Linked DNA regions of Arthrobacter globiformis. The protein of the gene in region 2 binds, or shares a complex with, the protein of the main gene of each other region. Links are inferred from orthologs where the notes say so. Each region holds a gene or a part of one and is shown on either strand. Other genes may lie near its edges.

Evidence for each region.
Region 1: the proteins of hisH (region 2) and hisF are in contact, whole or in part, in a crystal structure (PDB 6RU0), measured with the Thermotoga maritima proteins. The link is inferred for Arthrobacter globiformis from one-to-one orthologs. Residues at the interface, in WP_004080484.1 of Thermotoga maritima: Asn15, Arg18, Arg22, Arg117, Leu118, Pro119, His120, Met121, Gly122, Trp123, Asn124, Asn134, Gly135, Tyr136, Tyr138, Val140, Tyr158, Glu180, Lys181, Ser182, Ser183, Lys184, Ile185; in WP_004080486.1 of Thermotoga maritima: Met1, Leu2, Ala3, Arg5, Ser40, Glu41, Asp45, Glu46, Ala70, Glu71, Ile73, Asp74, Ile75, Pro76, Phe77, Asp98, Lys99, Ser122, Gln123, Glu161, Thr195, Leu196, Asn247, Arg249, Glu251.

Annotation. Positions count from the first base shown.
Region 1 is NZ_JAUSYZ010000001.1:2,249,910-2,257,298, forward strand. Bases 2,136-4,986 are described here. They hold hisF (imidazole glycerol phosphate synthase subunit HisF), read left to right. Parts: upstream 2,136-3,098; coding sequence 3,099-3,875; downstream 3,876-4,986. Other genes in these bases: hisG (ATP phosphoribosyltransferase), read left to right, coding at 2,190-3,050; QF036_RS10195 (TIGR03085 family metal-binding protein), read right to left, coding at 3,894-4,538; QF036_RS10200 (hypothetical protein), read left to right, coding at 4,819-4,986. Outside these bases: ribB (3,4-dihydroxy-2-butanone-4-phosphate synthase), read left to right, coding at 1-516; ribA (GTP cyclohydrolase II), read left to right, coding at 513-1,214; ribH (6,7-dimethyl-8-ribityllumazine synthase), read left to right, coding at 1,233-1,715; QF036_RS10180 (phosphoribosyl-ATP diphosphatase), read left to right, coding at 1,868-2,131; more of QF036_RS10200, read left to right, coding at 4,987-5,559; hisI (phosphoribosyl-AMP cyclohydrolase), read left to right, coding at 5,721-6,164; QF036_RS10210 (anthranilate synthase component I), read left to right, coding at 6,273-7,389.
Region 2 is NZ_JAUSYZ010000001.1:1,997,358-2,004,784, reverse strand. The notes cover bases 1,757-4,645. They hold hisH (imidazole glycerol phosphate synthase subunit HisH), read right to left. Parts: upstream 3,626-4,645; coding sequence 2,888-3,625; downstream 1,757-2,887. Other genes in these bases: QF036_RS09045 (histidinol-phosphate transaminase), read right to left, coding at 4,308-4,645; hisB (imidazoleglycerol-phosphate dehydratase HisB), read right to left, coding at 3,622-4,248; QF036_RS09060 (hypothetical protein), read right to left, coding at 2,729-2,887; priA (bifunctional 1-(5-phosphoribosyl)-5-((5-phosphoribosylamino)methylideneamino)imidazole-4-carboxamide isomerase/phosphoribosylanthranilate isomerase PriA), read right to left, coding at 1,907-2,653; QF036_RS09070 (SseB family protein), read right to left, coding at 1,757-1,897. In the rest of the region: QF036_RS09075 (MFS transporter), read right to left, coding at 1-927; more of QF036_RS09070, read right to left, coding at 986-1,756; more of QF036_RS09045, read right to left, coding at 4,646-5,426; QF036_RS09040 (LysM peptidoglycan-binding domain-containing protein), read right to left, coding at 5,493-5,945; transcriptional repressor LexA, read left to right, coding at 6,253-6,999; QF036_RS09030 (ATP-dependent DNA helicase), read right to left, coding at 7,091-7,427. UniProt on the Escherichia coli protein: IGPS catalyzes the conversion of PRFAR and glutamine to IGP, AICAR and glutamate. The HisH subunit catalyzes the hydrolysis of glutamine to glutamate and ammonia as part of the synthesis of IGP and AICAR.

The DNA.
Region 1 (7,389 bases), 250 kb from region 2 along the record:
TCCGGCGTCGTCTGCGTCCCGCTTGACGGCGCCCGGGCCGATGCGCTGGAACTGCCGCCGATGGTGGAGGTCAACCAGGATTCGAAGGGCACCGCCTACACCGTGTCCTGCGACGCCGCCACTGGCGTCAGCACCGGCATCTCGGCGACCGACCGGGCCCTCACCGCCCGCGTCATCGCCGATCCGGCCAGCGGCCCGGACACGCTGACCCGCCCCGGGCATATTTTTCCGCTGCGGGCCGTTAATGGGGGAGTGCGTGAACGCCCCGGCCACACCGAAGCGGCCGTCGACCTCTGCCGGCTCGCCGGCCTGGAGCCGGTGGGCGTGATCGCCGAAGTTGTGTATGACGACGGGGAGATGATGCGGCTGGACGGACTCCGGGGTTTCGCTGCCGAGCACGGATGCCCCTTGATCTCGATCGAGGACCTGGTTGCCTATCTGGGAGCTGACCACCGTGTATCTTCACAGGAGAGCACTTTGGAAGTCAGTCGGGCCGCAGAAGGGGAAACACGATGACGGCATTTCAAACAGCGGAACCGGGCAGCAACGGCCGGCAGCCGCATCCGGTGAGCAGCGGCCCGGTGGTCCAGCTGCCCACGGCGTTCGGTAATTTCGTGACGCAGGCCTGGACCGATCTGGTGACCGGCGCCGAACACCTTGCGGTCAGCTCCCCGAATGCGCCCAGGGACGGGAAGGCGCCCCTGGTGCGCCTGCACTCGGAATGCCTCACCGGCGATGTCTTTGGCTCCTACCGGTGCGACTGCGGCGAGCAGCTCGCCTACGCCCTGGAGCTGATCGCTGAAAACGGCGGCACGCTGCTGTACCTCCGCGGCCAGGAAGGCCGGGGCATCGGGCTGGCCAACAAGATCAAGGCCTACGCCCTGCAGGAGGCCGGGTTCGACACCGTCGAGGCCAACGAGCAGCTGGGACTGCCCGTTGACGCCCGCTGCTACAAGGCTGCGGCGCAGATCCTGGCCGAGATGGGCCTGCACGAGATCCGGCTGCTGAGCAACAACCCGGACAAACAGAACCGCCTGGCTGTGGCCGGCGTGAAGGTCGTCGAGATGGTGCCCACCGAGGTGCCGTCCCGGGAGCAGAACCTCAGGTACCTGCAGACCAAAAAGGACCGGATGGACCACCTGCTGACCCTCGACACCGAGACCGCGGGCCTGCCCCGCACCGGCACCGACACTTTTGACCACGAACAAGACTGAACGGATCACGAAGACTTTATGAGCGGACACGGCGCACCCCAGATTGACCTCACCACCCTCGACCCCGCGGAAACCTCGCAGCTGAAGCTGGCGATCGTGGCGGCAAGCTGGCACACGCAGATCATGGACGGCCTCCTGGACGGTGCCCTGCGCGCGGCCAAGGACGCCGGCATCAACGAGCCGACGGTGCTGCGCGTCCCGGGCAGCTTCGAGCTTCCCGTTGCCGCCGCGCGGCTGGCTCCGCACTTTGACGCCGTCGTCGCCCTCGGCGTCGTCATCCGCGGCGGAACACCGCACTTTGACTACGTCTGCCAGGCCGCGACGTCGGGACTCACCGACGTGAGCGTCAGCACCGGCGTGCCGGTCGGGTTCGGCGTGCTGACCTGCGACACGGAAGAGCAGGGCCTCGACCGCGCCGGACTGCCCGGTTCCTCCGAGGACAAGGGGCATGAGGCCGTCACGGCCGCACTGTCCACGGCGCTGTTGCTCAAAAACTACTAAGTGCTCATGCAGTACTAGAAAATATTTCCCCAGTTCAGGGGCGCTGCGGGGATGTGGGCGCAAGCATGCAACGTGTGTATTCGCTCACATCCCCGCCGTCATGGAACTGCCCGACAGGCGGGCCCCGGCCCCGAGCAAGTAGGCTGGAGGGCGTGAAGAATTTCGAGACGCTGTTCGCAGAACTGAGCGAGAAGGCAGCGACCCGCCCCGAGGGCTCCCGCACCGTCGCCGAACTGGAGTCGGGAATCCACGGCATCGGCAAGAAAGTCGTGGAGGAAGCGGCTGAAGTCTGGATGGCAGCCGAGTACGAATCCGATGAAGCCGCCGCCGAGGAGATCTCGCAGCTCCTGTACCACCTGCAGGTCCTGATGCTCGCCAAAGGACTCAGCCTGGAAGACGTCTACAAGCATCTTTAGCCGCCTCCGCGTGGCCCCGCTTGCCTGACCCAAACTTCCAAACCAGAAAGACCTCCTAATGCTGCGTGTAGCCGTACCCAATAAGGGATCCCTGTCCGAAGCCGCCTCCGCCATGCTGTCCGAGGCGGGCTACCGCCAGCGCCGGGACAACCGCGAGCTGGTCATGGTGGACCCCGACAACGACATTGAGTTCTTCTTCCTCCGCCCCCGGGACATCGCCGTTTATGTCGGGCAGGGAACGCTCGACGTCGGAATCACCGGCCGCGACCTCCTGCTGGACGCGCAGGTGGAAGCTGAGGAACTGCTTCCGCTCGGCTTTGCCGCCTCAACGTTCCGTTTCGCCGGACCGATCGGGGACTTCAGCGTTGTGGAGGAACTCGAAGGCAAGCGCCTGGCCACCAGCTACGACGGCCTCCTGCGCGACTACCTGGCGGAGCGCGGCATCAAGGCGAAGGTGGTCCGGCTGGACGGCGCGGTGGAATCCTCCGTGCGCCTCGGCGTCGCAGACGCCATCGCCGACGTCGTCGAAACAGGCAACACCCTCAAGGCCGCCGGCATGGAGATCTTCGGCGAGCCGATCCTCAAGTCCGAGGCAGTGCTCATCCGCCGCACCGGCGAGGGCGGCGCGGCCAACGGCACGGCCAAGGAAATCGACGTCCTCATCCGCCGCCTGCAGGGCGTCCTGGTGGCGCGCCAGTACGTGCTCATGGATTACGACATCCGCAAGGAGCTCGTGGAGCAGGCCGCAGGCCTCACGCCCGGCCTGGAATCACCCACCGTCTCGCCGCTGCGCGATTCCGACTGGGTGGCCGTCCGCTCCATGGTGCCCAAGAAGGAAACCAACCGGATCATGGACGAGCTGTACGACCTCGGCGCGCGCGCCATCCTGGTCAGCAGCATCCACGCCTGCCGGATCTGACCCGGTTTTCCTTAAACAGCACACCCCAGCAGTACAACAGGAGAAGTCATGGCTGTAGCCGTCCGCGTTATTCCCTGCCTGGACGTTGATGCCGGCCGCGTGGTCAAGGGCATCAATTTCGAAGGCCTCCGCGACGCCGGGGACCCCGTGGAACTGGCCCACCGCTATGACAACGCCGGCGCCGACGAACTCACCTTCCTCGACGTGACCGCCTCCTCCGGCAACCGGGAAACGACGTTCGACGTCGTCCGCCGCACCGCCGAGGAAGTATTCATCCCGCTGACCGTCGGCGGCGGCGTCCGCGGCGTGGCCGAGGTGGACAAGCTGCTGCGCTTCGGCGCCGACAAGGCATCGATCAACACCGCAGCCGTGGCCCGTCCCGACGTCATCGACGAAATCACCCGGCACTTTGGTTCCCAGGTGCTGGTGCTGTCCGTGGACGCACGGCGCGTCCGCCCCGGATCCCAGACCACGCCGTCGGGCTTTGAAGTGACCACCCACGGCGGCCGCCAGGGCACCGGAATCGACGCCATCGCCTGGGCCAAGGAAGCCGCGGACCGCGGGGTCGGCGAAATCCTGCTGAACTCCATCGACGCCGACGGCACCAAGGACGGCTTCGACCTCGAGCTCATCCGGCTGGTCCGGTCCGCAGTCAAGGTTCCGATCATCGCCTCCGGCGGCGCCGGGGAGCCCGCGCATTTCCCGCCCGCCGTGCAGGCCGGAGCGGACGCCGTCCTCGCCGCCTCCATCTTCCACTGGGGCCCGGACGACATGATGTCGCAGGTCAAGACCGCAATCCGCGACGCCGGCTTCGAGGTCCGCTGACCTCAATCACCGGCGGAGTTAAAGCCCTACTTCGGCTGACTGGAGAAGGGCGACGGCGTCTGGCTGGCCTTCGAAGGTCACCAGCGCGTGGCGCGTGCGGCCGTGAGCGTGCATCAGCAGCTCACCGGGCTCCCCGACGATGGCCACGGACACCGGAGCGCGCTTGGCCACGTGGCGGGGGCCGGAGGGACTGACCAGGACGATGCCTACGTCCACGCCGCGGTACAGGATGGCGGCACGCTTGACCAGCTCATCCCACAGGGCGTCAGAGTATTCCTCGTCGAGGGCGCGGGGTGCCCAGCGGTCAACGGCGCGCCGGACGTCCTCCGTGTGGACGAAGTATTCGATCAGGTTTGAGCTCTCATCCAGCGCCTTGATCTTCATCGGCGAGAGCGGAGGCGGTCCCGCGCGGAAGGAGTTCACGAGCTTGGCGTAATCGTCGGCGGTCCTGAGTTTTCCGGCCAGGCGGGCGGTCGCCTTGTCCGAGGCCTTGGACAGGCTCTTGATGATCAGGCCCAGCCCGACGGCGGCCTTCCGCTCGCGCAGGTAAAGGTGAGCTGCGAGGTCCCTGGTCTTCCAGCCTTTGCAGAGCGTGGCGGAATCAGGACCGGCCGCCAGCAGGGTCTCGGCCAGGACTTCTCGGGACGGATCGACGAAATGCATCACTTGGAAAACTAGCACGTCCGCGGGGGAGTTGCGCAGTCTGTTGATAGCGGGGAATTTGTGCCCCCGTTCACGCTGGTCCTGGGGCCGTCCCCGAATCCGGAGACGCTTCAAGAAACCCCAAGCTTTTTCCAAGCTGGTCCACCAAGTATGGGCAGGGGGGAGTGCACGCAAACTGGCTCCAGCGCATCATCAGACGCTTTAGGTCTGCTTCCGGGGAGTGAGCGGAAAGGCTGCAGTGGAGCGAATAACAAAACTCCATCTGGCGTGAGGAAATGTAATGAGCACTCTCAAGAAAATGGGCACACTGGGCAGCCTCGGACTGCTTGTTTCGGGCAGTCTGATCTTCGGTTCGGCTAACGCCGCCACTGCGGCGACATGCCGGACGGGCTTGGCCGCCCCCACCAGCACAACCTTCACCGGGACACTCGTGACGGCCACCAACTTCGAGGGAAACACCCTGTCGCCGTTCACCAGGAGCGTCTCGGGGACCGGAACGGTGGCGGTGACGAGCCCCAAGGCGCACTCAGGAACGTGTTCGGTCCGTATCCGTGCGACTGACACATCAGGTTCAATAGCGAGAATGTATGTGGGGCTACCCACCGGAACAAAGCGCGCCAGCGCGGACGCCTGGGTGAACATCACCACTGGCGGCCTTGCCGGCAACAATGTGCCGTACGTCCGTTTCTTCTCGGGCTCCACCCGGGTGGCGGACGTCTTCCGCAACAACGCCAACGGTGAGCTGTGGCTGCGGACCGCAAATCCCAACGGTACGGTCTCCTACGCCAGGCTCCAGGCCGCCAGCGTTCCGCTGAACACCTGGCAGCATGTCAGGATGCAGGTACGGGCGGACGGCACCAGGTCCTCCATCCAGGTGTGGTTCGGCACCGTCCAGGTGTTCAACAGGACAGTGAACCTGCCTTCCACGACCGTGAGCAGGGTGCAGTTTGGCGCGGAGCACCCGCGCCAGATGGGTGACAGCTACGTCGACGACGTCGTTATCAAGCGTTCCGCTTCCTGACCGGGTTCCTGACCGAACCAAATACTCCCCCCTTGAATGTGGTTGGCCGCACGGCCCGCAGGTGGCTCGAAGCCCCCTGCGGGCCGTGCGGTATGTCCAGGGGAGCGGGGAGGCCAGGGCGTTTGTGCCAGCGTCCCGGGATGGGCACTAGACTTGACGTGATGTCTGAGCAGCCCACCCCCAGCCCCGCCCCCGCCCCTGCCGCCGGTGCCTCGTCCCCCGACGCCGGCGAAAGCCTTCTGCCGGGGAGCCCGCTTCCGGTCGGGATTGCTTCGGCGCTGAAACGGGACGGGGCCGGACTCGTGGCTGCCATCGTGCAGCAGTTCGACACCAACGAGGTCCTCATGCTGGGCTGGATGGACGACGAGGCCCTCAACCGGACCATGACCACCGGCCGGGTGACGTTCTACTCGCGCTCCCGCCAGGAGTATTGGCGCAAGGGTGACACGTCCGGCCACGTGCAGTGGGTCAAGTCGGTGGCCCTGGACTGCGACGGCGACGCCCTCCTCGTGCGGGTGGACCAGGTGGGGGCAGCATGCCACACCGGTACGCGGACCTGCTTTGACGGCCGGGCCTTCGACGTTGTGGCAGGTCCGGCCAACTAGCGGCCGCCCCTCCCACCCAACAGGCCCCCCACCCAACAGGCCCCCCACACTCAACAGGCCCCACCCCCCAACAGGCACTGGCCAAGAACAGACGGAGAACCAATAGCCATGCAGGACCTCGGAATCATCAGCCCTGGCCTGGAAGAATTCCGGGAACTCGCCGCCCACAGCCGCGTCATCCCTGTCCGGCTCAAGGTGCTGGCGGATGCCGAAACGCCGATCGGGCTGTACCGGAAGCTGGCGCAGGGCCAGCCGGGCACGTTCCTCATGGAGTCGGCGGCTGTCGGCGGTGCCTGGTCCCGCTACTCCTTCATCGGTTCCCGGTCCCGCGCCACGCTGACCACCAAAGACGGGCAGGCGCACTGGCTGGGCGAGCCGCCGGCGGGTGTTCCCGTGGACGGAAACCCCGTTGATGCCATCCGCGACACGATCGAGGCGCTGCGCACCGACCGGTTCGACGGGCTTCCGCCGTTCACCTCCGGCCTCGTGGGATTCCTGGGCTGGGAAACGGTCCGCCACTGGGAGAAGCTCATCAGCCCGCCCGAGGACGACCTGCAGCTGCCCGAACTGGCGCTGAACCTCGTCACGGACATGGCCGTCCACGACAACATGGACGGCACGGTGCTGCTCATCGCCAACGCCATCAACTTTGACAACAGCTCCGAACGCGTCGACGAAGCCTGGCATGACGCCGTCGCCCGCGTGAAGGAGTTGCTGGCACGCATCAGCACCCCGGTGCTCCAGCCGGTGTCTGTACTGGAGCCGGCGGCCCTCGATTTTGCCGCCAGTGTCCAGGAGCGCTGGCACGAACCCGAATACCTTGCCGCCCTCGACCGGGGCAAGGAGGCGATCGTGGACGGCGAAGTATTCCAGGTGGTCATCTCCCGCCGCTTCGAGATGGAGTGCGGGGCGTCGCCGCTGGACGTCTACCGGGTGCTGCGCAACACGAACCCGAGCCCGTACATGTACATCTTCAGCCTCGAGGACGCCGCCGGCCGGCAGTACTCGATCGTCGGCTCATCGCCGGAGGCGCTGGTGACGGTCACCGGCGAGGACGTCATCACGCACCCCATCGCCGGCTCCCGGCCCCGCGGCAAGACCGTGGACGCGGACAAGGCAATGGCCGAGGAACTCCTCGCGGACCAGAAGGAACGGGCGGAACACCTCATGCTGGTGGACCTGTCCCGGAACGATCTGTCGAAGGTCTGCGTGGCGGGTTCCGTGG
Region 2 (7,427 bases):
GGCCCCGTAAACAAGGCCGCCCACCACCGAGGCGGCGCACCAGAAGAGGAACACAACGCCGATCTCGGCCTGGTGGCCCCCGGTCTCCAGCGCGGCCACGATGCCCACGTCGGTGCCGCTGAGCACCATGCCGGCGCCGGCGGCGACGGCGAAGACCGCGGCTACCGCTGCGGTGAACCAGCCGAAGCTGTGCGCCACCCGGCCCTTCAAAACAGCCCGCCGCCTGCTGCCCGCCGCCGCGGGGCCGAGCTCAGCCGCAGCCTCCTGCAGGTGTGCGGGGGCGGCGGCCACAACGGCTACCTCCGCAGCTTCCTGCTCGTCCGCCTCACAGGATTCGCTGCGGACAGCACTGCGGGTGGGCGGGTTGAACCACATCAGGAAGAGCCCGGCCAGCGACGTCGAGACACCGACGGCGGTCAGCCCCAGCACGGAATGGCCGCTCGTGGCCACCACAGCACCCGCTGCCGGGCCGATCATAAACACCAGCTCGGTGCTGACTGCGTCCAGCGCGAACGCGGTCCTGCGCTGGTCACCGTCCGCCAGCACGCCCAGGGACTGCCGCACCACGCTGAAAATGGGAAGGGTCAGCAGGCCGCCGACAAACACGAGGGGCAGCAGCCACTGGTAGGAGACGTGCGGCACGATGGACCAGATGACGGTTTCCGAAATCACGGAAGGTATCAGGGCCGTCCGCAGACCCGCCGTATCCACCCGGCGGCCGCGCCAAGGTGCGCCAAGCGCGATTCCGATGGTCATCACGGCGGCCGCCGTTCCCGCGGCCGCATAGCCCTCGCCGAGGGTCAGGACGATGTGCAGCGTCAGCAGGACGCCCGCCGCCGAATGGGGAATGCGGGCAATCATGCCCACCGCCAGGAGCCGGCGGATGGGCCGAACGGCCAGCAGCTCCCGGTACAGGCTGAAATTCACAGGTGGATCCTCAGTTTCGCCGCCGGACAGCAACGGAACGGGCCCACCGGGCCCGCGGCTACTGCGCGGCGCGCCTTAGCTTGACTTCGATCGAATCAACGCGCTCACCAAACAATACATTCCGGCTCCACTCGGCCTGGAGGCCGGCAACGAGGGCCTGGACCGCGGCTGCATCAAGTCCGTCCTCCAGATAGAGCACCACGCGCAGTTCCGGTCCGGCTCCGCCGCCATCGACGCGGCGGCCTGAGGTCGTGGTGGTGGCCACTCCCCCGCCGGGCAGGACCTCGAGGCCGCGGACTGCGGGCTTGCCGTCCGCTCCGGCGCGCAGCACCGCGGCCAGCTCGGTGTCCAGGTAGGCCGGCACCCACTGCCGCTGCTGCGCGAGGGCCCAGACGCCGGGGCGCCGGACCACGAAGGTTATCTCCGAACCGGGGTCCACGACCAGCAGCTCGGCGCCTTCGGCGACGGCGGACAAGGCTGCCCTCGCGGCGTAAACGGCCACGGGCCGCGCCTCCGGGTGCCACGACGCCAGGGCTGCCGCCGAGGTGAACACGGGCATGGCGAGGCGGCCGTCGGGTGCTTTGAGCGTCACCAGCGCCATGTCGGCCTGCTTGTCGGCGTGCACGCCATGCGCGCCCTCGGCTTCCTCCGCCAGCTGTGCCACCACGGGGACAAAGACACGGGCGGTGGCGAGCGAGGCAACCACCGCGGCCTCGTCGCCGTCGCCGGCGACAAGGGCAGAGACTGCGGTGAGGTAGCCGGCGTCGGCTGTGCCGTCGTCGTCCTCGAAGTTGTGGATCTTGGCGTCGTCACCGGCGAGGCTGCGTCCGGCCCAGGGCTGTCCGGCCGAATCGGTGGCGCCACCTGCCCCGGCGAGGGCGGCCTCGATGTGACCGGGCAGCCGGCGTGCCGGCGGCAGGTCCGCGCCCGGTCCGCCGCCGTCCGCGGAGTTGCGCTGGTGCTCGGTCACGGCGATGCCCTAGCGGCGTCCGGCGACGTCGAGGGCCTCGGGCAGGGTGAAGGCGCCGGCGTACAGGGCCTTGCCCACGATGGCGCCTTCGACGCCGAGCGGCACCAGGGAGCGCAGGACCTTCAGGTCATCAAGGCTGGAAATGCCGCCGGACGCCACTACTGGCTTGCCGGTCTTCTCCACCATCTGCCGCAGGAGTTCAACGTTCGGTCCCTGCAGCGTGCCGTCCTTCGTCACGTCGGTAACAACGTAGCGTGCGCAGCCGGCCTCTTCGAGGCGGCCCAGTACGTCCCACAGGTCTCCGCCTTCCTTGGTCCAGCCGCGGCCGGCGAGAGTGGTTCCGCGGACGTCCAGCCCGACGGCGATCCGGTCACCGAAGCGGTCGATGGCCCGCGCGGTCCAGTCCGGGTTCTCCAAGGCGGCGGTGCCGAGGTTCACCCGGGCGACGCCCAGGTCCAGTGCCTTTTCCAGGGATTCATCGTCCCGGAGCCCGCCGGAAAGCTCGACCTTGATGTCCAGCCGGCCCACCACCTCGCGCAGCAGGTCCGCGTTTGAACCGCGCCCGAAGGCAGCGTCCAGATCCACCAGGTGGACCCATTCCGCGCCCTGCTGCTGCCAGTTGAGCGCCGCCTCCAGCGGCGTTCCGTAGCTTGTCTCGCTGCCGGCCTCGCCCTGGACCAGGCGGACGGCCTGGCCGTTCACGACGTCGACGGCGGGAAGCAGTTCAAGTACCGGCAGCTCGTTTTGGCTGGTCATCAGGGGTCCTCAGTTCTTGTAGGCGCTGGTTCCCGTGCGCGGCGGCTTCTGCGGCGCACACGGCGGGTTGGTTGGTTATTTGCCGGGAAGGGTCAGCAGGTAGGCAGCCAGCAGCGACATGGCGGCCAGCACGTAGAAGCCGATCTGGATCCAGAGCGGCTTGTGCTGCTGCCTGAAGGACAGGCCACCGCCCACCAGGAGGCCAGCCAGTCCCATCAGGAGAATGGACCACATTTAGGCGTCCGCCGCCTGCCGGGAATGCGGCCCGCGGAGCCCGTCGACCCAGTTCTTGAGCAGCCGCGCGCCGGCGTCACCGGATTTCTCCGGGTGGAACTGGGTGGCGCAGAGGGGGCCGTTCTCCACGGCGGCGATGAAGGGGGCACCGTGCTCGGACCACGTGACCAGGGGCGGCGCCATCCGCGGCTGGATCACTTCGAAGTCCCAGTTCTGGACGCCATAAGAGTGCACGAAGTAGAACCGCTCAGCTTCGACGCCGTCGAAAAGCCTGGAGCCTTCCGGAACCTTGACGGTGTTCCACCCCATGTGCGGCACCACCTCAGCGGGAAGGAGCTCCACCTTGCCAGGCCACTCCCCCATGCCTTCGGCTTCAGTCCCGTGTTCGACGCCGGCCTCGAAGAGCACCTGCAGGCCGACGCAGATGCCGAGGACCGGACGTCCGCCGGCCACGCGGCGGCCGATCATCCGGATGCCGTCAACGGCCTTGAGCTCGCGCATGACCGTTTCGAAAGCGCCGACACCGGGAACGACCAGCCCGTCGGCGTTCAGCACGTCCTCGGGCTTGGAACTCAGGATGACCTCGGCACCGGCACGTTCCAGGGCACGCACGGCGGAACGGACGTTGCCGGAGCCGTAGTCCAGGACGGTGACGGTGGGCTTGCCCTCCGGGGAAGCCGGCTTCAGAGTGGCCGACGGATCGAGGATCGCGCCCTCGCGCAGTACTTTGCCGGTCACAGTGCTCCCTTGGTGGACGGAATGCCTTCGACACGGGGATCCGGCTCGACGGCTGCACGGAGGGCCCGCGCGAACGCCTTGAACTGGGCTTCCACGATGTGGTGCGGGTCGCGGCCGGCGATGACGTTCATGTGAAGGCAGATGCCGGCGTGCAGCGTGATGGCCTCGAAGACGTGCCGGGTCAGCGAGCCCGTGAAGTGGCCGCCGATCAGGTGGTACTCCTGCCCGGCGGGCTCGCCGCCGTGCACCAGGTAGGGCCGGCCGGAGACGTCAACGACGGCGTGCGCCAGGGCCTCGTCCAGCGGCACGGTGGCCTCGCCGAAGCGGCGGATCCCGGCCTTGTTGCCCAGAGCGGTGCGCAGCACCTCGCCGAACGTGATGGCCACGTCCTCGACGGTGTGGTGGACGTCGATGTGGGTGTCGCCTGTGGCCTTGACGGTCATGTCGATGAGTGAGTGCTTGCACAGCGCCGTCAGCATGTGGTCATAGAACGGGACCGACGTGCTGATGTCCGACACTCCGGTGCCGTCGAGGTTGATCTCCACCAGCACGGAAGATTCGCTGGTGGCCCGCTCCATGCGTGCAGTCCGTGCCTCGGCAGCCTTGATACCGGTGTCGCTCATGGTGATAGATGTCCTTTGACGAAGGATGGGGGCGGACCTGACCTGGTCCATGTTCAAGTTTAGGCCGGAAGTGCGGCCTGCCGGGCCAGGATGCTTTCGAGCGCTTCCAGGAAGGCTGTGGTTTCCGTCTCAGTACCGGCGGTCACCCGAAGGTGGCCGGCGATGCCGACGTCCCGGACAAGCACCCCTGCGTCGAGCAGTTCCTGCCAGACCTCATGGGGGTTCTCCAGCCCGCCGAAGAAGACGTAGTTGGAGTCGGATGCCGCGGGCCGCAGCCCCATCCGTGTCAGCTCCGCGACAATCCGGTCGCGCTGACGCTTGATGTCCTCGACATCCGCCATAAGCGCCTCGCGGTGCTGCAGGGCCGCGAGGGCGGTTGCCTGCGTAACGGCGGACAGGTGGTAGGGCAGGCGCACCAGACGCAGGGCGTCGGTCACCTCCGGGGCCGCGGCCATGTAACCGAGGCGGGCACCGGCAAGAGCGAACGCCTTGCTCATGGTCCGGGAGACGATGAGCCGCTCCCGGCCGGGCAGCAGGGTCAGGGCGCTGGGCGTGCCGTCGTGCGCAAACTCGTGGTAGGCCTCGTCCACGACTACGATCGCCTGGCTGGCCTCGCCCGCCTCGTAGACGGCTTCCACCACGTCCAGGCCCAGGCCGGTGCCGGTGGGGTTGTTCGGTGAGCACAGGAAGACGATGTTGGGCTGGAGTTCGCGCACCTGGCGTGCAGCCGACTCGGCGCTGAGGCCGTAGTCGTCGGCACGCTTGCCGGCGATGTAGGCGGTGTCCGTGCCGCTGGCGAGGAGCGGGTACATGGAGTACGTCGGCGGGAAGCTCAGGAGTGAACGGCCCGGGCCGCCGAAGGCCTGGAGGATCTGCTGGAGGACCTCGTTGGAGCCGTTGGCTGCCCAGAGATTGTCCGCGCTGAGCCCGTGGCCGAGGTACTCTGCCAGGGCTTCCCGGAGTTCGGTGAATTCGCGGTCGGGGTACCGGTTGAGGCCGGTGGCTGCCTCGCTTACGGCCGCGGTGATGGCCGCACGCACGTCGGCGGGCACGCCATGCGTGTTCTCGTTGACGTTGAGCAGGATCGGAACGTCAAGCTGCGGGGCGCCGTAAGGGGACAGCCCCCTCAGGTTGGTCCGCAGGGGCAGTCGGTTCAGTCGCTCAAGCTGGTCAGTCACCTAGACAGTTTAAGTAACCCGTAGGGCTGGCCGGAAACTGTGACGGTTCCAGTGCCGGGCAACCGCCTATTTGTTCGGCACGAACAGCTGCTGGCCGGGCATGACCTTCCCGGCCTGGAGGTCGTTGAGCTGGACGATGTCCGCAATCACGTCCCGGGGGTCGCGGTCGGGGTCGACTTTTCCGGCGATTGCCCAGAGCGACTCACCGGGCTGCACCGTGACAGAAACTGCGGGCGTGACGGTCAGGCCGCCGGCGGTGTCCGCAGCTTTGGCCGGCGAGTTCAGCAGCCCCGCCAGGGACAGGATCAGGGCGGCCAGCAGAACAAGCGGCAGGCCGATCAGGACGATCCGGCCACGGCGGGTGAGGCGAAGGCGCGGCGGCTTGCCCGGCCGGGAAGCTGCACGGGACTGGGATACTGCACGCGGCTGAGGCACCGCACGCAGCTGAGACACCGCGGTGCGCTGGGAATCCGCGAACGGGGTTGCTGTTGAAGCCGACACTGCTGGTGAAGCTGACATGGCGTGAGCCCTCCTGGACCAAGTTGTACTGCCTCGCGTTCGAACAAACAGTTCGAACGCCGGACTGAGAAACGGCCCTCACTAGAACACATGTTCGAACTTTGCTTTTCCAGTTTTAGCACCTATCAACGAATTAAGTCGAGACTCGCTAGAACAAATGTTTGAAAAAGCCCTATGGCTGGCCTACGTTGGAAATCACAGAACAACCACATCTGCAGTTGATCAGCAGGGTCTGACATTTTCAGGCCGGAAGTTCCCGGCCACTGCAGCTACCGCGGCCGGGAGGAACGGAAAGGCGTTGGCGAACATGGCAGCACAGGCCTCTGACGGCAAGGCTCCCCAGCGCAGCCCGCGGTCTCAGCGGACCCCCAAGGGACTAACACTCCGCCAGAAGAAGATCCTGGAAACCATCCAGCGTTCGGTCAACGAGAACGGCTACCCCCCGTCGATGCGGGAAATCGGCGACACCGTCGGCCTGGCCAGCCTGTCCAGCGTGACCCATCAGCTCTCGCAGCTGGAAAAGCTTGGCTACCTTCGACGTGACCCCAAGCGTCCGCGCGCCATGGAGGTCCTGATGCCGCTCACCCTGGACGCGGGGGCGGCGAAGTCCGGCGGCGCGGACAAGGCCCCGGCCCTGGGCACCGCAGGCGCTACCGTGTCCGAACTGCCCAGCGCGATGGACACCGCAATGGTTCCGCTGGTCGGCCGGATCGCCGCCGGCGGCCCCATCCTTGCGGACCAGATGGTGGAGGAGCTGATGCCGCTGCCCCGCCAGCTGGTGGGCCACGGCGAGCTGTTCATGCTCAGGGTCGCAGGCGATTCCATGGTTGACGCCGCCATCTGCGATGGGGACTGGGTGGTGGTCCGGCGGCAGAGCGACGCCGTCAACGGCGATATCGTCGCGGCGCTGCTCGACGACGAAGCCACGGTCAAGACATTCCGGCAGCGTGACGGCCACACGTGGCTGCTTCCACAGAACACGCAGTACGAACCCATCCTCGGCGACCACGCCGTTGTCATGGGCAAGGTGGTTTCCGTACTCCGCTCGCTGTAGCCTCCGGGGCCGGCAGGCCACCCCGGGTTTCGTCCCCCGAAACGTCCTTCAGGGAGCCTTGGGCCCCGGGCAGCATCAGCCGGGGGCTTCCTCAGGCCTGTGCGCCGGCGAGCCTTTCCAGTGCCGCGACGGCGGTCTTCCGGTCTGTCGTTGGCCAGAACGGCGGAAGCGCGGCCCGCAGGAACCCGCCGTACCGTTCCGTGGACAGCCTGGAGTCCAGCACGGCCACCACGCCCTTGTCATTCGTGGACCGAATGAGCCGTCCGGCGCCCTGGGCAAGCCTGATGGCCGCGTGCGTGGCGGAGACGGACATGAAGCCGTTGCCGCCGGCCTGGGCAACGGCCCGGGACCGCGCGGTCATCAGCGGATCGTCCGGCCGCGGGAAGGGAATCCTGTCAATGACCACCAGGCGGCAGGACCCGCCCGGC